DNA from 2 places in the Streptomyces sp. NPDC037290 genome. Region 2 is predicted to be linked to the other one. Evidence: predicted binding sites of a transcription regulator. Region 2 holds the regulator's gene; the other holds the start of a gene.
What was found. Region 2 encodes HspR, which represses chaperone genes until heat shock. Its sites were predicted from a motif close to TTGAGNNNNNNNNNCTCAA; they were not measured.
Positions count from the first base shown of each region.

Region 1 (10,920 bases), on a different contig from region 2:
ACTCCGCCGAGAGGGGAGACGGGGTGTCTGCATTCCGTGCCCTGGTTCACCGCGCGACTCGGCGGCGCGCTGACCGAACTTTCCGTTTCGAGCGGAGATCTGACGCTCCCGGAGATTCTCTCGCGGGCGATCGGCCGCACCGCCGAGGCCCACGCGGACACCTGTGAGCTTTCTCACCCGCGAACCCCCCAGGCAACCGTCGCCCTGGTGCGCTGGTCCGCCGACACCGTCGAGTACCTGGTGCTGTCCGACTCGGTGCTGCTGCTGCAGGGCCCCGACGGGACGGTCACCCCGGTCCTGGACGACCGGCTGGCCAGGATCCCGCGCTCGGCGCTCGCCACCGACGCCCTGGTGGACGCCACCCTGCGCAACAAGGAGGGCGGCTTCTTCACGGCCGCCGCCGACCCCGCGGTGACGGCACGCGCGGTCACCGGCACCCTGCCCCGCCGCGAGGTCAGCGCCCTCGCCGTACTGACGGACGGCGCCACCCGGTGGACGGAGAAGTTCCACGAGGGCGACTGGGCGGCGCTGTTCGACGTGGTCGCGAAGGAGGGCGCCCGGTCGCTGGTGGACCGGGTGCGGGAGCTGGAGACGGCGGACCGGGCGGAGCGGGCGTTCCTGGGCCGCAGCAAGACGCACGACGACGCGACGGTGGTGTACGTGGAGCCGGGCGGCCCGCGAAAGGCTCCTACCTCTCCATGACGCCGTTCAACTGGTGCAGCAGCCGGGCCAGTTCCGCGACCTCGCGGCGGTCCCAGTGGGCGAGCTGGCGGACGTAGCGGCCCCGGCGGGCCTCGCGGACCTTGGTGACCCGGCCGCGTCCCTCGTCGGTCAGGGTGACGAGCCAGGCCCGGCCGTCGGCGGGATCGGGTTCGCGGGCGATCAGGCCCAGCTCCTCCAGGGCGCGCAGCTGGCGGGACATGGTGGCCTTGCCGACGCCGATGTAGGCGGCGAGTTCGGTCGCCCGCTGGCCGCCCAGCTCGTCCAGGCGGATGAGCAGGCCGTACGCGGAGGACTCCAGGTCGGGATGGACCTCGCGGGCCATCTCGCCCTGGTTGGCCCGTGCTCGCCGCAGCAGCACGGTCAACTCCCGCTCCAGCGCCAGGAACTCCTGGTCGGCGCCACTGGGCGTCATCTCGTGGGCGCCGCGATGCGCGTCGCCGTTTCCGTCCTCGTGCACGTCAGTACCCCTGCTCGGTTTCCCGGTCCTGAAAGTTTCTGCCAAAAGTCGTCATTGCCGCAGCTCCGTAAGTATTTCGCAGGCGTAGACCAACGGCGGCGTCCGGACCCCCTTCCCACGCCGACATCTACGTGCGTAGCTTCTTTATCAGGCAATCAATGGCATGCCCACGCCAGTACGGCGATCGGTTCCCGGTCACCGTCACGTTCCCCCCACCCCACATCCCGGAGGCACGTCATGCCCGTGCACAGACCCGGCTCCGACCGCTCCGCCCGCCCCATCCGCCCGCGCCCCCGCGCCGTCCTCGTCACGGCCGTGCTCGCGGCGCTCTCCCTCACCCTCCCCCTCACCTCCGCCCACGCCGCGACCACCCCCAGCCGCGGCTCCGCCCACATGGGCATGGGCGTCCTCGCCCACGACGGCCGCGGCGGAACCCCCACATCGGGTGACGTCACCCAGACCGAGGGTGTGGACGTCGCCGGCTACCAGGGCAACGTCGCCTGGCCGACGCTGTGGAGCAGCGGGGTGCGCTGGGCGTACACCAAGGCGACGGAGGGGACGTACTACACGAACCCGTACTTCGCCCAGCAGTACAGCGGCTCGTACAACGTGGGCATGATCCGTGGCGCCTACCACTTCGCGACGCCGGACACCACCAGCGGTGCCACCCAGGCCAACTACTTCGTCGACCACGGCGGCGGCTGGTCCAGGGACGGCAGGACCCTGCCCGGCGCCCTCGACATCGAGTGGAACCCGTACGGCGCCGAGTGCTACGGCAAGTCCGCGAGCCAGATGGTCAGCTGGATCGCCGACTTCCTCACCACCTACAGGTCACGCACCGGCCGGGACGCCGTGATCTACACGGCGACCAGCTGGTGGAGCGACTGCACCGGCAACTACGGCGGTTTCGCCGCGAACAACCCGCTGTGGATCGCCCGCTACGCCTCGGACCCGGGGACACTGCCGGCCGGCTGGTCGTACTACACGATGTGGCAGTACACCTCCTCCGGCCCGACGGTCGGCGACCACGACAAGTTCAACGGAGCTCTGGACCGGGTGCAGGCCCTGGCCAACGGCTGACGTTCGCCTGATGGCCCCTGCCGTGCCCGGGCAGGGGCCGCTCTCCTGCGTTGGTGCTCTGCGCCGCCCGGGATCATGCTGGTCAGGGAGAGCCTGCCGAGCTAGGGCGAGATGAGCGGCGATGGAGCGACAGTCGACGTACACGGCCACGGCCACCATCGATGAGCAGGGCATCCTCACGGGCTGGAGCGAAGGCGCACGGCGGCTGCTCGGCTACGACTCCCCGGCCGTCGTCGGACGGCCCGCCACCGCGCTGCTCGCCACCGACGGCTCGGCGGCACGCCGGGTGCTGGCCGGACGTGAACGCTGGAACGGCACCGTCCCGCTGCGCCACCGCGACGGCCGGCGGCTGGAACTGGGTGTGCTCGCCCACCGCCGGACCTCGGCCACCGGGGTCACCGACTGGCTCGTGGTGAGCGCCGTGACGATCCGTTCGCAGCCGCCCCGCGGTGAACCCCTGGAGGAGTGGACGTTCCTGCAGTCCCCCTTCCCGCTGGCGATCTTCGACGCCGACCTGCGGCTCGTACGCGCCAACCGCCGGATGGAACACGCCCTCGCCCTGCCCGAGGCGGCGATGCGCGGCCTCGGCCTGCCGCACATCGCGCCCGGCGCCGCGAGCGAGGCGGCCGACCGGTCGATGCGGCTCGCGCTGGAGTCCGGCCGCCCGCAGGAAGCCACGGCCGGACTCGGCACGGAACGGGACGCCCCCGCCGTACTCACCCCGCTGAAGGACGCCGGTGGCCGGGTGCGCGCCGTCTGCCTGTCCACGCAGCCGCCCGGCCAGGACTCCACCGGCGGGCCGCAGCCGTCGGCCGGGACCGGCGCGCACGTCGGCGTGGCGGCGGACCAGGCCCGTGCCGCCCAGGAACTCGGCGAGGTCACGGTCCCCCGGCTCGCCGACATCATGGCGGTCGAGCTGTTCGACGCACCCCGCGACGCGGACGAGGAGCCCGGACCGCCCGGCCCGGTGGTGCTGCGCCGCGCCGCGCTGCGCGCCGTCCCGGACGGCCACGGACCCGCCCACGGCTCCACTGTGGGCGAGGCGGTCGTCTGCCCGGTGGACTCGCCGCCGGCCCAGTGCCTCGCCGCGAGCCGGCCGCTGCTGTACGACACGACGGACCCGGTCGTCGCCGAGTGGGCCGCGGTGGACCCGGGCGCGGCATGGCTGCGCGCGTCCGGGGCGCGTTCGCTGCTGACGGTGCCGCTGCTCGCCCAGGGCAGCACGCTCGGGGTGGCGCTCTTCGGCAGGCGCCCCGGCCGGGGGCCGTTCGGCCCGGAGGAGCTGCGGCTGGCCCAGGAGTTCACGGCCAGGGCGGCCGTCGGCATCCGGCAGGCCCGCGCCTTCTCACGGCCCCGCACCACCACCATGGCCCTGCAGCAGAGCCTGCTCCCGCACACGCTGCCCGACCAGGCGGCCCTGGAGATCGCCACCCGTTATCTGCCCGCCGCGCCCCGGGCCGGCGTGGGCGGCGACTGGTTCGACGTGATCCCGCTGTCCGGGGCGCGGGTGGCGCTCGTCGTGGGCGACGTGGTGGGCCACGGCATCCGCGCCTCGGCCACGATGGGCCGGCTGCGCACGGCGGTGCGCACCCTGGCGGACGTGGACCTGCCGGCCGACGAACTCCTCACCCACCTCGACGACCTGGTCCTGCGGCTCGCCGCCGACGAGGGCAGCGCGGATCCGGCCGCCGACACCGCGGGCGGCATCGGTACCACGTGCCTGTACGCCGTCTACGACCCGGTCTCGCGCCGGTGCACCCTCGCCCGGGCCGGCCATCCGCCACCGGCCGTGGTCATGCCGGACGGCGCCGTGCGCTTCCTCGACGTCCCCGCGGGGCCCCCGCTCGGGCTCGGCGGGCTGCCCTTCGAGGCCGTCGAGACCGAACTGCCCGAGGGCAGCCTGCTCGCCCTCTACACCAACGGGCTTCTCGAGGCCCGCGAGCACGACATCGACGAGGCGCTGGACAGGATGTTCGCCGCGCTCGGCCGGCCCGCGACCTCGCTGGACGCGATCTGCGACCACGTGCTCACCGAGCTGCTGAGCCACCGCCCCGACGACGACATCGCCCTGCTCGTCGCCCGCACCCGGGTCCTGCACGAGGACCGGGTCGCCGCCTGGGAACTGGCGAACGACCCCATGGACGTCTCCCGGGCCCGCCGCCTGGCCTGCGACCAGCTGTCCGCCTGGGGCCTGGACGAGGCCTCCTTCCCCACCGAGCTGATGGTCAGCGAGCTGGTCACCAACGCCCTGCGGTACGGCCGCCCGCCCGTCCAGCTCCGGCTGATCCACCAGGACTCGACCCTGATCTGCGAGGTGTACGACTCCAGCGGCACCACCCCGCACATGCGGCGCGCCCGCATCTTCGACGAGGGCGGCCGGGGCCTGCTGCTGGTCGCCCAGCTCGCCGACCGCTGGGGCACCCGGCACGACCGGGTCGGCAAGACGGTGTGGGCGGAACAGTCGCTGGCCCGGACCACCGGCTGAGTCAGCCGCTGCCACCGTCGCCCCCACGGCCGCCGTTGCCGCTGGTCTCGCAGCCGGCCCCGAGGCAGATTCCGCCGTTCCCGCCCCGCCCGCCAGGTCCCCCGTCGCCCCCGCCGACCGCGTCGCCGCCGTTCCCGCCGGCGCCGCCGTTGGCGCTGCCCGCGCAGACGCCGGCGCAGATGCCGCCGTTGGCGCTGCCGTTGCAGAGCCCGGCGCAGATGCCGCCGCCCGAGCCGCTGGTTCCGTTGACGGTGCCGTTGCAGTTGCCGGCGCAGATCGAGTCGCCGACGCGGACGCTGCCGTTGCCGACGTGGATGCTGCCGAGGCCGGGGTGGCCGCTGCCCGCTCCGCCGACGGGGCCGGTGTCGGCGGTCACCGCCGCCCCCGCCGCGTAAGCGGCGGGGAGCCTGGGGCCCCGGGCGGGTGTCAGGACAGGACCGGCCCGGCCCAGGACGGCGGTTCCGGAGGCGGAACGCGGTCCACCAGGGTCGGCGTACGGCGGCGCGGTGCGGGCTCACCGACGGCGGCGCGCAGGGCCGCCACGAACTCCAGGCAGGAGCCGTGGCGGTCGCCCGGGGCCTTGGCCAGCGCGCGCCGGAGGACGGCGTCGGCGGCCTCCGGGATGTCCGGCCGCTCCTTGCTGAGCGCGGGCGGCTGGTCGTACTGGTGGGTCCACAGCAGCTCGAGGTGGTCCTCCCGCCGGAAGGGCGGGGTGCCCGCGAGCATCTCGTGGACCACACAGGCCAGGCTGTACAGGTCGGACCTGCCGTCCACCGGGCGCCCCGCGATGCGCTCGGGCGCCACGTAGTCCAGGGTGCCGACGAACTCGCCCGCGGTGGTGAACCCGGTGAGCGACAGCGACTTCTTCGCCAGCCCGAAGTCGGTGAGGTAGACGTGCTCGGGATGGTCGCTGTCGACCCCCTTGGCGACCAGGACGTTGCCGGGTTTGACGTCCCGGTGCACCAGCTCGCGCGCGTGGGCCGCGTCGAGTGCGGACGCCAGCTGGGCGGCGACGCGCAGCGCGGTCGCGACCGGCAGCGGGCCCGCCCGGTCGATCAGGGCGCCCAGGTCCTGGCCGGAGACGAAGCACATGGCGATGTAGAGGACCCCGTCGGTCTCGCCGGCCTCGAAGACGGGGACGATGTGGGGGTGGTCGATGGCGGCGGCCACCCGGGACTCCTGGGCGAACCGGCGGCGGAAGGCGTCGTTGCGCGTGTACTCCGGGGCGAGCAGCTTGAGCGCGACCGTCCGGCCGAGCCGCAGGTCCTTGGCGCGGTAGACGACGGCCATGCCGCCCCGCCCGAGCTCGCGTTCCACGCGGTACCCCGCGATCTCGGCCCCGATCAGCCCGGAGGGGCTTCTGGGCGGCCAACTCACGCCTGAATTCTACCGAGAGGTCCGTATATCCGCGTACGGCGAGGACGCGGGGCACGGCGAAGGCCCGGGCCTCCCTCACGGGACCCGGGCCTCGCCTCTCCCGGGGCGTCCGTCACGCCGCCACGGGAACCTCCGGCGCCGCCCCGTTCGTCGCGGGGGCGAGCGCCAGCTCCAGGACCTGGCGGACATCGGTCACGGCGTGGACGTCGAGCTTGTCCAGCACCTCGGCCGGGACGTCGTCCAGGTCGGGCTCGTTGCGCTTGGGGATGATCACGGTGGTCACCCCGGCCCGCTGGGCGGCGAGCAGCTTCTGCTTCACTCCGCCGATGGGCAGCACCCGGCCGGTCAGCGAGACCTCACCGGTCATGGCGACGTCCGTGCGGACCAGGCGGCCGGAGAGCAAGGACGCGAGGGCCGTCGTCATCGTGATGCCGGCGCTCGGGCCGTCCTTGGGGACCGCGCCCGCCGGGAAGTGGATGTGCACGCCCCGGTCCTTCAGGTCGCCGACCGGCAGCTCCAGTTCGGCGCCGTGGCTGCGCAGGAAGCTCAGCGCGATCTGCGCCGACTCCTTCATCACGTCACCGAGCTGACCGGTCAGTGTCAGGCCCGCCGCGCCCGTCTCCGGGTCGGCCAGGGACGCCTCGACGAAGAGGACGTCGCCGCCGGCTCCGGTGACCGCGAGACCGGTCGCCACGCCGGGTACGGCCGTACGGCGCTCGGCCGGGTCCTGGGCGGACTCGGGCACGTGGTGCGGGCGCCCGATCAGACCGCGCAGGTCCTCGTCCCGCACGGTGAACGGCAGCTCCCGCTCGCCGAGTTCGTGCTGGGCCGCGACCTTGCGCAGCAGCCGCGCGAGGGACCGCTCCAGGGTGCGCACGCCCGCCTCGCGGGTGTACTCGCCGGCCAGCTTGCGCAGGGCGCTCTCGTCCAGCGTGACCTCGTCCTTCGTCAGGCCGGCCCGCTCCAGCTGGCGCGGGAGCAGGTGGTCGCGGGCGATGACGACCTTCTCGTCCTCGGTGTAGCCGTCCAGGCGGACGATCTCCATCCGGTCGGCGAGCGCCTCCGGAACGGCCTCCAGGACGTTGGCGGTGGCCAGGAAGACCACGTCCGACAGGTCGAGTTCGACCTCCAGGTAGTGGTCCCGGAAGGTGTGGTTCTGCGCCGGGTCGAGGACTTCGAGCAGGGCCGCGGCCGGGTCGCCGCGGAAGTCGGAGCCCACCTTGTCGATCTCGTCCAGCAGCACCACCGGGTTCATCGACCCGGCCTCCTTGACGGCCCGCACGATCCGTCCGGGCAGCGCACCGACGTACGTACGGCGGTGACCGCGGATCTCGGCCTCGTCGCGGACGCCGCCGAGGGCGACGCGGACGAACTTCCGGCCCATGGCGTGCGCGACGGACTCGCCGAGGCTGGTCTTGCCGACGCCCGGCGGACCCACGAGCGCGAGCACGGCACCGCCGCGCCGGCCGCCGATGACGCCCAGACCGCGCTCACTGCGCCGCTTGCGCACCGCGAGGTACTCGGTGATGCGCGCCTTCACGTCCTCCAGGCCCGCGTGCTCGGCGTCCAGGATCGCCTTGGCGCCCTGGATGTCGTACGCGTCCTCGGTCCGCTCGTTCCAGGGCATCTCCAGGACGGTGTCCAGCCAGGTGCGGATCCAGGAGCCCTCCGGGGACTGGTCGCTGGACCGCTCCAGCTTGTCGACCTCCTTGAGTGCCGCCTCGCGGACCTTCTCCGGCAGGTCGGCGGCTTCCACGCGGGCGCGGTAGTCGTCGGACTCCTCGGCCGAATCCCCTGAGTTCTCGCCGTTCAGCTCGCGCAGTTCCTTGCGGACGGCCTCCAGCTGACGGCGCAGCAGGAACTCGCGCTGCTGCCTGTCGACGCCCTCCTGGACGTCCTTGGCGATGGTCTCGGCGACGTCCTGCTCGGCGAGGTGGTCGCGGAGCTGCTGCGTGGCGAGCTGCAGCCGGGCCACCGGGTCGGCGGTCTCCAGCAGGCCGAGCTTCTGTTCGGTCGTGAGGAACGGCGAGTAGCCGGAGTTGTCGGCGAGCGCGGAGACGTCGTCGATGGCCTGGACGCGGTCCACGACCTGCCAGGCGCCGCGCTTCTTCAGCCAGGCGGTGGCGAGCGCCTTGTACTCCTTGACGAGGTCGGCGACCTGACCCGGCAACGGGTCCGGCACGCTCTCGTCGATGCGGGCGCCCTCGACCCACAGGGCCGCGCCGGGACCGGTGGTGCCCGCGCCGATGCGCACCCGGCTCCGGCCGCGGATCAGAGCCCCGGGGTCACCGTCGGCCAGCCGGCCGACCTGCTCGACCGTGCCCAGCACACCGGTCTTCGCGTACGTGCCGTCGACCCGTGGCACCAGCAGCACCCTGGGCTTGCCCGGCTCCGACCGGGCGGCGGCCTGCGCGGCCTCCACCGCGGCCCGCACCTCCGCGTCGCTCAGGTCCAGCGGAACCACCATGCCGGGCAGCACGACCTCGTCGTCGAGCGGCAGCACAGGCAGGACGAGCGTGAACGCCGGTGACTCAGCAGCCATGATCTCCCCTTCGGCAGTCAAGTTGAGCTATGTCGACTCAACCGCCGGGGGGTGGGCTGGTGTTCCCCTTGCCTGTTCGCTGTGAGCGATCACGTTCGGCTCCACGTGAGCGATCCCCCTCGCCCAAGGGACCACCGCCTCAGGGCGTCTGAGCCCACCGGCGGACAAGAGGCCACCCCGCCACGCCTATCGACAGCGCGATCAGATGGCCCCAGTTCGTCATCGGGTCCTCGAACGCGATCAGGTCGTTCAGGAGGAGGCCGGCCGCGAGGCCGAGCACGGGCCAGCGGAACCAGGGGCGCAGGAGGCCGGCCAGGGCGCCGGTGCTGGCGGCGACGCCGAAGCTGATGCCGTAGTCGAGCCGGTGCAGCGAGGTGACCGGGAGGTGGCCGACCAGGACGGCGAGGCCCACCGGCACCTCGGTGGCGAGGGTGGCCAGGACATGGCCGGCGAGGAAGACGCAGGCCGCCCGCGCGCCGCCTATGCGCCGCTCGAGCGCGGTGATCACCAGCACGAACGCGACCGCGTACGGCGAGAGGACACCGCCCGCGATCCACAGCGCGCTCGCCAGCAGCACCAGCACGGGCGTACGCGCCAGGTGTGCCACGTCCGTGCTGGAGTCCTGGAAGAGGGTGTGCACCAGGCCCCGGTCGGCCATGGCCGCGATCACCGAGGTGACGGCCAGGACGGCGCAGTAGGCGAAGGTGAACGGGGTGCCCGTGGGCGTGGGCAGCAGCCGCCACGGCCGCGGGAGCCGGATGGCCGGGCGGGTGTCGGCGAGGGCTGGATCGCAGGCCGGGGCCGTGGCGTGCCGCTGGCGTGGCATCCCGTCCAGCAGGTCCGCGAGCGCGGGCGCCGGGACGACGGCGGCACCGTCGGAAAGGGGCGCACCCGGCAGGGGCGCGGACGCGGCCGACACAGGGCCCGTCGCGATCGGTTCCACGGTGAGGCGCTCCTTCCGTCGCGCCCCACCTTTCGGGTTGCGCGGGCCGCTGTCTATGACCGACGCCACGCGAGAGCGGATTCACAGCAACCTCTCATGTGCCGGATGCGTCCGCGTCGTGCCCACAACGTACGCGCGTCATCCGCAATTCCCGTGAAGGACAGGGCCCGTTCAAGCAGGATGGGGTCATGACTGCTGCCGTGCACGACTCCCCCGTGATCCTCGACCGGCGCGAAGGCCCGTACGGCGAGGTGGTGCTGCGCCGGCACGGAGCGCTGCTGCAGATCATCGCCAACGGCTGTTTCCTGATGGACACCTCCGACGGCCGCTCGGAGCGGCTGCTGGTGGACGCCGCGTACGACGCGCTGGACGGGCGGCCCGAGCCGAAGGTGCTGATCGGCGGGCTGGGAGTGGGGTTCTCCCTCGCACATGCGGCGGCGGATGCGCGGTGGGGGCGGATCACCGTCGTCGAGCGGGAACCCGCCGTCGTCGACTGGCACCGGGACGGGCCGCTGGCACAGATCTCCGCCGGTGCGCTCGGCGATCCGCGCACCGAGATCGTGCAGGGCGACCTCGTGGCGTTCGTCAATGAGACATCGGACACGTTCGACGCGCTCTGCCTGGACATCGACAACGGCCCCGGCTGGACCGTCACGGACGACAACAACAGCCTCTACTCCCCGACCGGACTCGCGGCCTGCGCAAGGGTGTTGAAACCCGGTGGGGTGCTGGCCGTGTGGTCCGCCGAGCCGTCTCCGGAATTTGAAGGAACCTTGCGGAATGCCGGGTTCCGGCAGGTGCGTACCGAAGAGGTGCCCGTTGCCCGGGGCGTTCCGGACGCCGTGCACCTCGGGGTCCGGCCTGGATAGCGACAGCACGGTGGATCCCCGTAATGTGCTGCCCTGACGCGGATCATTCAAGCGTCAATCGCAGACATGGGATCACCCCACGGGTTCCGGAAAGCAACAAGCAGGGGCGGGCGATGGAGCAGACACACACCTCCCAGAGCGGCGCGGCGACGACCACCCCGGGCGCGCAGCGCCGGGTGCTGGTCGTCGAGGACGACCCCACGATCGTCGACGCCATCGCGGCCCGGCTGCGTGCCGAGGGATTTCTCGTGCAAACCGCGTCGGACGGCCCGGCTGCCGTCGACACGGCCGAGGCCTGGCAGCCCGACCTGCTGATCCTCGACATCATGCTGCCGGGTTTCGACGGCCTCGAGGTCTGCCGGCGGGTGCAGGCGCAGCGTCCGGTGCCGGTGCTGATGCTGACCGCGCGGGACGACGAGACGGACATGCTGGTCGGTCTCGGGG
Region 1 covers NZ_JBVJVZ010000006.1:154,883-165,802, forward strand. The annotation lists gene ACZ7HQ_RS22560 (protein phosphatase 2C domain-containing protein) at 1-702, shown strand, start outside; gene ACZ7HQ_RS22565 (MarR family winged helix-turn-helix transcriptional regulator) at 689-1,180, opposite strand; gene ACZ7HQ_RS22570 (lysozyme) at 1,418-2,260, shown strand; gene ACZ7HQ_RS22575 (ATP-binding SpoIIE family protein phosphatase) at 2,382-4,745, shown strand; gene ACZ7HQ_RS22580 (hypothetical protein) at 4,747-5,121, opposite strand; gene ACZ7HQ_RS22585 (serine/threonine-protein kinase) at 5,172-6,122, opposite strand; gene lon (endopeptidase La) at 6,235-8,664, opposite strand; gene ACZ7HQ_RS22595 (rhomboid-like protein) at 8,804-9,607, opposite strand; gene ACZ7HQ_RS22600 (spermine/spermidine synthase domain-containing protein) at 9,796-10,476, shown strand; gene ACZ7HQ_RS22605 (response regulator transcription factor) at 10,590-10,920, shown strand, end outside.
Region 1: a site for HspR is predicted at 8,687-8,705, ahead of lon (endopeptidase La). Genes of this name have one in related genera too.

Region 2 (10,920 bases):
CGTACCTGGTCCCGGAGAGTGACGTGCGGGCCCGGGGCGTCCGGGCCCGGCTTTGCTGCCGACCTGTGACATCCCCTAAGGGACCGTCAGCGAGGCGACCAGGGAGCCGTCAGGGGTTTCCCCCGGTTTCCGGCACGGTCAGCGCGCGCAGCGCCACTCGGCGCCCGGGTGTGTGTGCCGGATGCGCGGGGGTGGGCCAGGATGGGCCCATGAGCGTAGTGAAGATCAATGTGCTGACCGTTCCCGCCGAGCAGCGGGAGGTGCTGGAGAAGCGGTTCGCCTCGCGGGCCCACGCCGTGGAGAACTCCGACGGCTTCGAGTGGTTCGAGCTGCTGCGGCCCGTCGAGGGCACCGACACGTACCTCGTGTACACGCGCTGGCGCGACGAGGCGTCGTTCCAGGCGTGGATGGAGGGCCCGATGAAGGCCGCGCACCAGGGCGGCGCGGAGGGCGAACGGCCGAAGCCGGCGGCCTCCGGCTCCACGCTGTGGTCCTTCGAGGTGGTCCAGCAGGCGGGACCGAAGAGCGCGTAGCCGCCGCGCCGGGTCCCACCCGCCCGCGCGGCCCGGTTCGGCGGTCGGCTGGGCCGGAACGTGACGGCGCCCCCTGCCTGTGCGTTGCAGGGGGCGCCGTACGGGTGTGAGCCGCTGTTACTTGACCGGCTCGGGCTCCGGCTCGCTCTCGGTCTCCGGCTCGCCCGCCGGGTCGACCGGCGTCCTGACGGAGTCGAGGAGCAGCTGGGCGACGTCCACGACCTGGATGGACTCCTTGGCCTTGCCGTCGTTCTTCTTGCCGTTCACCGAGTCCGTGAGCATGACCAGGCAGAACGGGCAGGCGGTGGAGACGATGTCCGGGTTCAGGGAGAGGGCCTCGTCGACGCGCTCGTTGTTGATGCGCTTGCCGATGCGCTCCTCCATCCACATCCGGGCGCCGCCGGCGCCGCAGCAGAAGCCGCGCTCCTTGTGGCGGTGCATCTCCTCGTTGCGCAGGCCCGGGACCTTGCCGATGATCTCGCGCGGGGGCGTGTAGATCTTGTTGTGGCGGCCCAGGTAGCACGGGTCGTGGTAGGTGATGATGCCCTCGACCGGCGTGACGGGGACCAGCTTGCCCTCGTCGACCAGGTGCTGCAGCAGCTGGGTGTGGTGGATGACCTCGTAGTCGCCGCCGAGCTGCGGGTACTCGTTGCCGAGCGTGTTCAGGCAGTGCGGGCAGGTGGCGACGATCTTCTTCGCGGACTTCGGCTTCTTCGTCGACTCGTCCTCGTCGTCCTCGCCGAAGGCCATGTTCAGGGCCGCGACGTTCTCCATGCCGAGCTCCTGGAACAGGGGCTCGTTGCCGAGGCGGCGGGCGGAGTCACCGGTGCACTTCTCGTCGCCGCCCATGATCGCGAACTTGACGCCCGCGATGTGCAGCAGCTCGGCGAAGGCCTTCGTCGTCTTCTTGGCGCGGTCCTCGAGGGCACCCGCGCAGCCGACCCAGTACAGGTACTCGACCTCGGTGAGGTCCTCGATGTCCTTGCCGACGACCGGGACCTCGAAGTCGACCTCCTTGGTCCACTCCAGGCGCTGCTTCTTGGCCAGGCCCCAGGGGTTGCCCTTCTTCTCCAGGTTCTTGAGCATCGTGCCCGCCTCGGAGGGGAAGGCACTCTCGATCATGACCTGGTAGCGGCGCATGTCGACGATGTGGTCGACGTGCTCGATGTCCACCGGGCACTGCTCCACGCAGGCGCCGCAGGTGGTGCAGGACCACAGGACGTCCGGGTCGATGACGCCGTTCTCCTCGGCGGTGCCGATCAGCGGGCGCTCGGCCTCGGCGAGAGCGGCGGCGGGGACGCCGGCCAGCTGCTCCTCGGACGCCTTCTCCTCGCCCTCCATGGTCTTGCCGCCGCCCGCGAGCAGGTACGGCGCCTTGGCGTGCGCATGGTCCCGCAGGGACATGATCAGCAGCTTCGGGGAGAGCGGCTTGCCCGTGTTCCAGGCGGGGCACTGCGACTGGCAGCGGCCGCACTCGGTGCAGGTGGAGAAGTCCAGCAGGCCCTTCCAGGAGAACTGCTCGACCTGGGAGACACCGAAGACGTCGTCGTCGCCGGGGTCGGTGAAGTCGATCTGCTTGCCGCCGGAGGTCATCGGCAGCAGGGCGCCGAGGGAGGTCTCACCGGTGGCGTTGCGCTTGAAGAAGATGTTCGGGAAGGCCAGGAAGCGGTGCCAGGCCACGCCCATGTCGGTCTTCAGGGCGACCGTGATCATCCAGATGAACGAGGTCGCGATCTTCAGGCCGGCGAAGAAGTAGGTGAGGTTCTGCAGCGTGCCGACGCTCAGGCCCTTCAGCCCCGCCACGACCGGGTACGAGATGAAGAACGAGGCCTCGTAGCCGTCCACGTGGTGCTGGGCGCCCTCCAGCGCGTGCAGCATGAAGATGCAGACGCCGACGATGAGGATGACGGCCTCGACGAAGTACGCCTGGCCGAAGTTGGAGCCGGCGAAGCGGGACTTGCGGCCGGGCTTGCGCGGGTGGCTCAGCTGGCGGACCGCGATCAGGACGAGGATGCCGACGACCGTCATCGTGCCGATGAACTCGACGTAGATGTTGTACGGCGCCCACTCGCCGATGACCGGCAGGATCCAGTCCGCCTTGAACAGCTGCCCGATCGCGTTGACGATCGTCAGCAGCAGCGTGAAGAAGCCCACCGCCACGAACCAGTGCGCCACACCGACGACGCCCCAGCGGTTCATCCGGGTGTGGCCGAGGAACTCCCTGACCACGGTGAGGGTGCGCTGTGCGGGGTCGTTGGTCCGTGTCCCGGCCGGTACCGACTGGCCCAGCCGCATGAAGTTGAAGATCTGGAGGAGGGCGCGGCCGAACAGTGCCACGCCGACCACGATCAGGACCAGCGACACGATGATCGCGGCGAGTTGCATTGGGGCTCCTGGGGCGGCCTCGAAACCGAGCGACATTACTAAGCGGTAACTTATCCAGTCCGTCTGAGACTACCCCCATCTTCACGCCGGATGCAGCCGGGCGCGGGGTGATGCGCATCATCCCACGGGTCATCGGATCGTGTTATTCGTACCGAATTGCTACATTCGCCCCTACCTTAGAGCCGTGCTCTACGGGATCGCCGCCGCCACCGCCGCCCTGCTCCTCGCCGCCGTCCTCGCGGCGCTGCTCAGGGTCCCCGCGCTGCGGGCCGGCATCGTCGACCGGCGCCGGCAGCGGCGGCTGCCGCTGCTCGGCGGGCTCGCCGTGGTGGTCGTCACCTGTCTGGTCGCCTGGACGGGGCAGTGGACCCGGGTCGCCCCGCTCGGTGAGGGGGTCGGTCGGCTGCTGGTCGCCGCCTCCTCGGTCGCGGGCCTTGGTCTGGTCGCGGACGTCTGGCGGCTCCGCGCGCGCGTGTTCGTCGCCGGTACGGCCGTGGCGGCGGCCTGTGTGGTGCCGTACGACGAGACGGGTGTGCTGGGCGGACTGCTCGCCGTGGCGTGGATCGTCGCCGCCTCCCTCGCCTTCAAGGGGCTCGACCACGCCGACGGGCTGGCCGGGACCGTCGGGGTCGTCACCGCCTTCGGGGCCGGGGCCTGCGCCGCCGCCGAGGTGATGGACGGGCTCGCCGTCCTGCTGAGCGTGCTCGCCGCCGCCCTCACCGGCTTCCTGATGCACAACTGGCATCCCGCGCGGATCGGGCTCGGCAACTGCGGCTCGCTGTTCACCGGGTTCCTGCTGTCGTCGTCCCTCGTCTTCACGCGCGCGGGGTACGAACTGGTGCCGAGCGCGGCGGTGATGTTCTGCCTGGGGGCGGTGGCGATCGCCGACGCCGTCCTCGTGGTCCTCGCCCGGGGGCTGGCCCGGCGCCCGCTGCTGCGGCGCGGCCCGGACCATCTCGCGCACCGGATGCGCCCGCTCGGGCTCACCCCGCAGGGGTCCGTCGTACTGCTGGGTGCCGGCTCCTTCTCCTCGGTGCTCGTGGGAGTGCTCGTGCACACCGGGTGGACGGGGGAGGGGGCCGTGCTGTGGGTGGCCGGAGCGGCGCTGCTGGTGGTGCTCGTCCTCCTTCGCATGCCTGTCCAGTCACCCCGGCGCACTGAATCGACGCAGGTCAGCGGCCGGTTGCGTGTAAGGAACGGATAAGAGTTGAGCCTGTCTGACTCAGGTCTGTTGACCCATCGCCGGGCGTCGTGCACACTTGAGTCCGTTCCACTCAAGTCAGCTGGAGGAATCAACCATGGCACGTGCGGTCGGCATCGACCTGGGCACGACTAACTCCGTCGTCAGCGTTCTGGAGGGCGGCGAGCCCACCGTCATCACCAACGCCGAGGGTGCCAGGACCACGCCGTCCGTCGTCGCCTTCGCCAAGAACGGTGAGGTGCTCGTCGGCGAGGTCGCCAAGCGCCAGGCGGTCACGAACGTGGACCGGACCATCCGCTCGGTGAAGCGCCACATGGGCACCGACTGGAAGATCCAGCTCGACGGCAAGGACTTCAACCCGCAGCAGATCTCCGCCTTCATCCTGCAGAAGCTGAAGCGCGACGCCGAGGCCTACCTGGGCGAGAAGGTCACGGACGCGGTCATCACCGTCCCGGCCTACTTCAACGACTCCGAGCGTCAGGCGACCAAGGAGGCCGGTGAGATCGCCGGTCTGAACGTCCTGCGCATCGTCAACGAGCCGACCGCCGCCGCGCTGGCCTACGGCCTCGACAAGGACGACCAGACGATCCTCGTCTTCGACCTCGGTGGCGGCACCTTCGACGTGTCCCTGCTGGAGATCGGCGACGGCGTCGTCGAGGTGAAGGCCACCAACGGTGACAACCACCTCGGTGGTGACGACTGGGACCAGCGCGTCGTCGACTACCTGGTCAAGCAGTTCGCGTCCGGCCACGGCGTGGACCTCGGCAAGGACAAGATGGCCCTCCAGCGCCTCCGTGAGGCCGCCGAGAAGGCCAAGATCGAGCTGTCCTCCTCCACCGAGACCTCGATCAACCTGCCGTACATCACCGCGTCCGCCGAGGGCCCGCTGCACCTGGACGAGAAGCTCACCCGGGCGCAGTTCCAGCAGCTGACGGCCGACCTGCTGGAGCGCTGCAAGACGCCGTTCCACAACGTCATCAAGGACGCCGGCATCTCCATCAACGAGATCGACCACGTCGTCCTCGTCGGTGGCTCCACCCGTATGCCCGCCGTCGCCGAGCTCGTCAAGGAGCTGACCGGCGGCAAGGAGGCCAACAAGGGCGTGAACCCGGACGAGGTCGTCGCCATCGGCGCCTCGCTCCAGGCCGGTGTCCTCAAGGGCGAGGTCAAGGACGTCCTGCTGCTCGACGTCACCCCGCTGTCCCTCGGTATCGAGACCAAGGGCGGCATCATGACCAAGCTGATCGAGCGCAACACCACGATCCCGACCAAGCGCTCCGAGATCTTCACGACGGCCGAGGACAACCAGCCGTCCGTGCAGATCCAGGTCTACCAGGGCGAGCGCGAGATCGCGGCGTACAACAAGAAGCTCGGCATGTTCGAGCTGACCGGTCTGCCCCCGGCGCCGCGTGGCGTCCCGCAGATCGAGGTGTCCTTCGACATCGACGCCAACGGCATCATGCACGTGACCGCCAAGGACCTGGGCACGGGCAAGGAGCAGAAGATGACCGTCACCGGCGGCTCCTCGCTGCCGAAGGACGAGGTCGACCGGATGCGCCAGGAGGCCGAGCAGTACGCGGAGGAGGACCACCGCCGCCGCGAGGCCGCCGAGACCCGCAACCAGGGCGAGCAGCTCGTCTACCAGACCGAGAAGTTCCTCAAGGACAACGAGGACAAGGTCCCGGGCGAGATCAAGACGGAGGTCGAGGAGGCCGTCGCCGAGCTGAAGGAGAAGCTCAAGGGCGAGGACACCGCCGAGATCCGCACCGCCACCGAGAAGGTCGCGGCCGTCTCGCAGAAGCTCGGCCAGGCCATGTACGCCGACGCGCAGGCCGCCGGTGGTCCGGAAGGCGCCGCCCAGGGCGGCAAGGCCGCCGACGACGACGTCGTGGACGCCGAGATCGTGGACGACGAGCGCAAGGACGGTGCCGCGTGACGGAGGAGACCCCGGGCTTTGAGGAGAAGCCCGACGTCCCCTCCGGCGCCACCCCCGACGACGCCGAGTCGAAGGCCGCGCCCGAGGAGGGCGCGGCCCCGGCCGGGGACGTACACGCAGACGCGGGCCTGGTGGCCCAGCTGGACCAGGTGCGCACGGCGCTGAACGAGCGCACGCTGGACCTCCAGCGCCTCCAGGCCGAGTACCAGAACTACCGCCGCCGGGTCGAGCGGGACCGCATCGCGGTCAAGGAGATCGCCATCGCGAACCTCCTGACCGAGCTGCTGCCCGTGCTCGACGACATCGGCCGCGCGCGCGAGCACGGCGAGCTGGTCGGCGGCTTCAAGTCGGTGGCCGAGTCGCTGGAGACCGTCGCGGCCAAGATGGGCCTGCAGCAGTTCGGCAAGGAGGGCGAGCCCTTCGACCCGACCATCCACGAGGCCCTGATGCACTCCTACGCGCCGGACGTCACCGAGACGACCTGCGTGGCGATCCTGCAGCCCGGGTATCGCATCGGCGAGCGCACCATCCGCCCCGCGCGGGTGGCCGTCGCCGAGCCGCAGCCCGGTGCGCAGACCGTCAAGGCCGAGGGCGCCGAGGAGAACACCGAGGCCGAGACGGCCGGTGCCACCGACACCAAGGAGAACGGTGGCCCGGACGAGGGCTGACGTCATCACCGCAGACAGGAAGGAGGGGCGTCGGGGATGAGCACCAAGGACTTCATCGAGAAGGACTACTACAAGGTCCTCGGCGTCCCCAAGGACGCCACCGAGGCCGAGATCAAGAAGGCGTACCGGAAGCTCGCCCGCGAGTTCCACCCGGACGCCAACAAGGGCAACGCCAAGGCCGAGGAGCGCTTCAAGGAGATCTCCGAGGCGAACGACATACTCGGCGACCCCAAGAAGCGCAAGGAGTACGACGAGGCACGCGCCCTGTTCGGCAACGGCGGCTTCCGCCCCGGGCCGGGCGCCGGCGGCTCCTTCAACTTCGACCTGGGCGACCTCTTCGGAGGCGGCGCCCAGGGCGGGGGTTCCGGCGGCTTCGGCGGCGGACTCGGTGACGTCTTCGGGGGCCTGTTCAACCGCGGCGGAGCCCCGGGCGGCACCCGCACCCAGCCCCGGCGCGGCCAGGACATCGACACCGAGGTCACGCTGAGTTTCACGGAGGCCATCGAGGGCGCCACGGTGCCGCTCAGGATGTCCTCCCAGGCGCCCTGCAAGGCCTGCTCCGGCACCGGCGACAAGAACGGCACACCGCGCGTGTGCCCGACCTGTGTCGGCACCGGGCAGGTGGCGCGGGGCTCGGGCGGCGGTTTCTCGCTCACCGACCCCTGCCCCGACTGCAAGGGCCGCGGCCTGATCGCCGAGCACCCCTGCCTGGAGTGCAACGGCAGCGGCCGCGCGAAGTCCTCGCGCACCATGCAGGTCCGCATCCCGGCCGGCGTGACCGACGGGCAGCGGATCCGGTTGCGCGGCAAGGGCGCGCCCGGCGAGCGGGGCGGCCCGGCGGGCGACCTGTACGTGGTCGTGCACGTCGGCGAGCACCCGGTGTTCGGACGCAAGGGCGACAACCTCACCGTCACCGTGCCGGTGACGTATCCCGAGGCGGCCCTCGGCGGCGAGGTCCGCGTGCCCACCCTCGGCGGCCCGGCCGTCACCCTGAAGCTGCCGCCCGGCACGCCCAACGGCCGCACCATGCGCGCCCGCGGCAAGGGCGCGGTCCGCAAGGACGGCACCCGCGGCGACCTCCTGGTCACCGTCGAGGTGAGTGTCCCCAAGGACCTGTCGGGGAAGGCTCGTGACGCACTGGTGGCGTATCGCGAGGCGACCGCGGGCGAGGACCCGCGGGCGGAGCTGTTCGAGGCCGCGAAGGGAGACTGAGAGAGATGGACGGCCGTCGACGTAACCCGTATGAACTGACCGAGGAGACCCCGGTCTACGTCATCTCGGTGGCGGCCCAGCTCTCCGGACTCCACCCGCAGACGCTGCGCCAGTACGACCGCCTCGGCCTGGTCTCCCCGGACCGCACCGCGGGCCGGGGCCGGCGCTACTCGGCCCGTGACATCGAACTGCTGCGCCAGGTGCAGCAGTTGTCGCAGGACGAGGGCATCAACCTGGCCGGCATCAAGCGCATCATCGAACTGGAGAACCAGGTCGCGGCCCTCCAGTCCCGCGTGGTGGAACTGGAGGCGGCCCTGGACGGCGCGGCGGCCGCGATGCAGCAGCGCGAGGCCGCCGTCCACGCCTCCTACCGCCGCGACCTGGTGCCGTACCAGGAGGTCCAGCAGACCAGCGCGCTGGTGGTGTGGCGGCCCAAGCGGCAGCAGAGCGACTGAGCGGGGAACACGGTGAAGGGGCCCGCGGTCTTCCGCGGGCCCCTTCGGCGTGTCAGGAAGTGCCGGGCTGGGTGATGGCGTAGTCCATGTCGGCGAAGGACTCGGTGCCGTCCGCCGAGACGAGCGAGATCATGTAGTAGAGCGTCGTGCCGGCGGGGGCGCCGGTGTCGGTCCAGACCCAGCCGCCCCTTCCCCTGGGCACGGCGGTCTCCGTCAGCCGGACGAACCGGCCCTCGGCGCGGTCCCAGCGGTAGACGTGGAAGCCGGTCACCCCGGAGATGTCCTCGTAGGGACACCACGGTTCCAGCGTGACCCCGCTGCTGGTGTTCCAGGTGGTCGTCCGGCAGCCCGAGGTGGCGTCCGGGACCGTCGTGGGCCTCAGGTCGAGCGCGGTCACCGGGACGGAGGCGACGGGCACGCTCCAGTCGTCGACCTCCGGATCGTCCTCGTAGGTGAGGGAGTTGCCGTAGACGTCCACGGCCACGACGAAGAGGCGGTACGACGAGCCGTCGGCCGGCCACGACAGCACTGCCTGCGTCTTCGACGCGTCCACCGCCCCGAGGTACTCGGGATCGTGCGAGGTGTCCTGCTGCCGGTAGAGGGCGTAGGACGCCAGGTCCGGCGCCGTGCTGGACCGCCAGGTCAGGCGGATGCCGTACTCCAGCGGCTCGGCGGCCAGGCCGGTGACGGCCGGCGGCGGGATCTCGTCGCCGGGCCGGGTGGCGGTGACCTCGGCGGAGGGCACGGACCAGCGGCCGGCGGTGTCCTTGCGCAGCACCGTGTAGTGGTAGGTGGTGCCGCGGCGGCCGGAGCGGTCGGTGCAGCCGCGGACGGTGCTGCCGTCGGCGTCGGTGGTGCTCGTGGGCGAACCACAGGTGAGGGTCTGCCAGGTGCGGGAGCCGTCGGCGGAGGTCTCCGCGCGGCGCACCGTGTAGCCGGCGGTGCCGGCGGGCTCGGTCCAGCCGAGCACCACCTCGCCGCTGCTCGTGTCCGCCGTCACGGCCTGCGGCGGCGTGATGGTCCGGGTGCTGCTCACGACGGCGGACTCGGCGGCGTTGCCGTGCGCGTCGATCGCGCTGACCTTGTAGTCGTAGGCGGTGCGGTACGCCGCGCCGGTGTCCGTGTGGCTCGTGTCCGTGGTGTCGGTGAGCGTGCTGAAGGAGGCCTCGCCGGCCGCCCTGCGGAACACTCGGTAGGTGACGGCGTCCTTGGCGGCCGTCCAGGTCAACTGGTTGGCGTCCGCCGTGCCGGTCGCGGTGAGCCGGGGTGCGGTGGGCGGGGTCATGTCCCGGCTGGTGACCGGGCCCTGGTCGGTGCTTCCGGCGGACTCGTTGCCGGCCTTGTCGTAGGCGCGGACCTCGTAGTAGTACGACTGCCCCGTCTGCGGCGGCCGTTCGCTGAAGCGGGTCACCGTGGTCGTGCCGACCGGCGTGTAGGTGCTCGTGCCCGCCACCCGGCGGTAGACGCGGTACCCCGCGAGGTCCATCTCCTCGTTCCTCGCCCAGCTGAGCACGGCGTGTGTGCCGTCCGGGTCACCGGTGTAGGAGTCCCAGGTGACCCCGGCCGGGGCGAGCGGCGCGACCTTGTCGGCGGTGGCGGAGGTGCGCGGGGTGTAGGCGAACTTCACCTGCGCGCCGCCGGTCCAGCTGACGTAGTCGAGCCGCACGGTGTGCCTGCCCCTGGGGATGGTGACGCCGGCGGTCCTCGCGCGCGTGCCCGAGGTGTTCGACCAGAGGTCGACCGTGCGGACGCCGTCCAGGTAGACGCGGATCCCGTCGGTTCCGGAGACGGCGAAGGAGAAGGGACCGCCGGAGCCGAAGTCAAGGGTGACGCTCCAGCGGACGCCGAAGTTGTCCTTCGGCAGGCCGGAGACGGGCGCACCGCTCCAGGTCTGGTCGACGGCGCTGTCGCAGTCCGTCTTCTTCGGAGTGCCGGAGAACGTGGTGTTCGCGTAGAACGTCCGGGTGTAGGTCGGTGCGGCGCACGTCGTGGCGGCGGAGGCGGACGTGGCGGCCGCGGTCAGCAGGCCGCCGGCGGTGGCGAGTACGACAGCCGCGGCGGTCGCGCGTCTGGCTGGTTTCATTCGGTCCTCTGATCGAGTCGGGAGGGCGGCAGGCGCCAGTGGTGATCACGACTGGTGAACAAGAGGGTTGGTTGTACTGATCTTTGCCGTACCTTGAATGAAGAGTCCGTAAAAGGTGTTTGGAGAAGATTCCGCTTGGCCTTCACAGGGTCAGCCGAGCGTGGTGTTGCGGACTCGTTAAGTAGTTACGCTTGACGCCGGGTGCGGCCTCCGCGTTGTCTTTTCAGACACCTGGGTCGTATAGCTGCCCTACGTCCGGAACGCACCTGAAGTGAGCCCTCGAATGCGTCGTATCGCCATATCCGTGGCCGCATCCACGATGACCCTCTCGCTCGCCGGTTGTGGCGTGCTGGACGCGACGGGGGACGGCGCGAGCGCGAGCCCGAGCAAGGGCGACGACGTCACCGTGGGCCTTCTGCTGCCGGAGAAGACGAACACCCGCTACGA
Region 2 covers NZ_JBVJVZ010000016.1:19,025-29,944, forward strand. The annotation lists gene ACZ7HQ_RS35340 (Yip1 family protein) at 1-72, opposite strand, end outside; gene ACZ7HQ_RS35345 (antibiotic biosynthesis monooxygenase family protein) at 210-533, shown strand; gene ACZ7HQ_RS35350 ((Fe-S)-binding protein) at 651-2,918, opposite strand; gene ACZ7HQ_RS35355 (MraY family glycosyltransferase) at 3,103-4,122, shown strand; gene dnaK (molecular chaperone DnaK) at 4,217-6,055, shown strand; gene grpE (nucleotide exchange factor GrpE) at 6,052-6,723, shown strand; gene dnaJ (molecular chaperone DnaJ) at 6,760-7,935, shown strand; gene ACZ7HQ_RS35375 (heat shock protein transcriptional repressor HspR) at 7,941-8,390, shown strand; gene ACZ7HQ_RS35380 (PA14 domain-containing protein) at 8,443-10,473, opposite strand; gene ACZ7HQ_RS35385 (sugar ABC transporter substrate-binding protein) at 10,757-10,920, shown strand, end outside.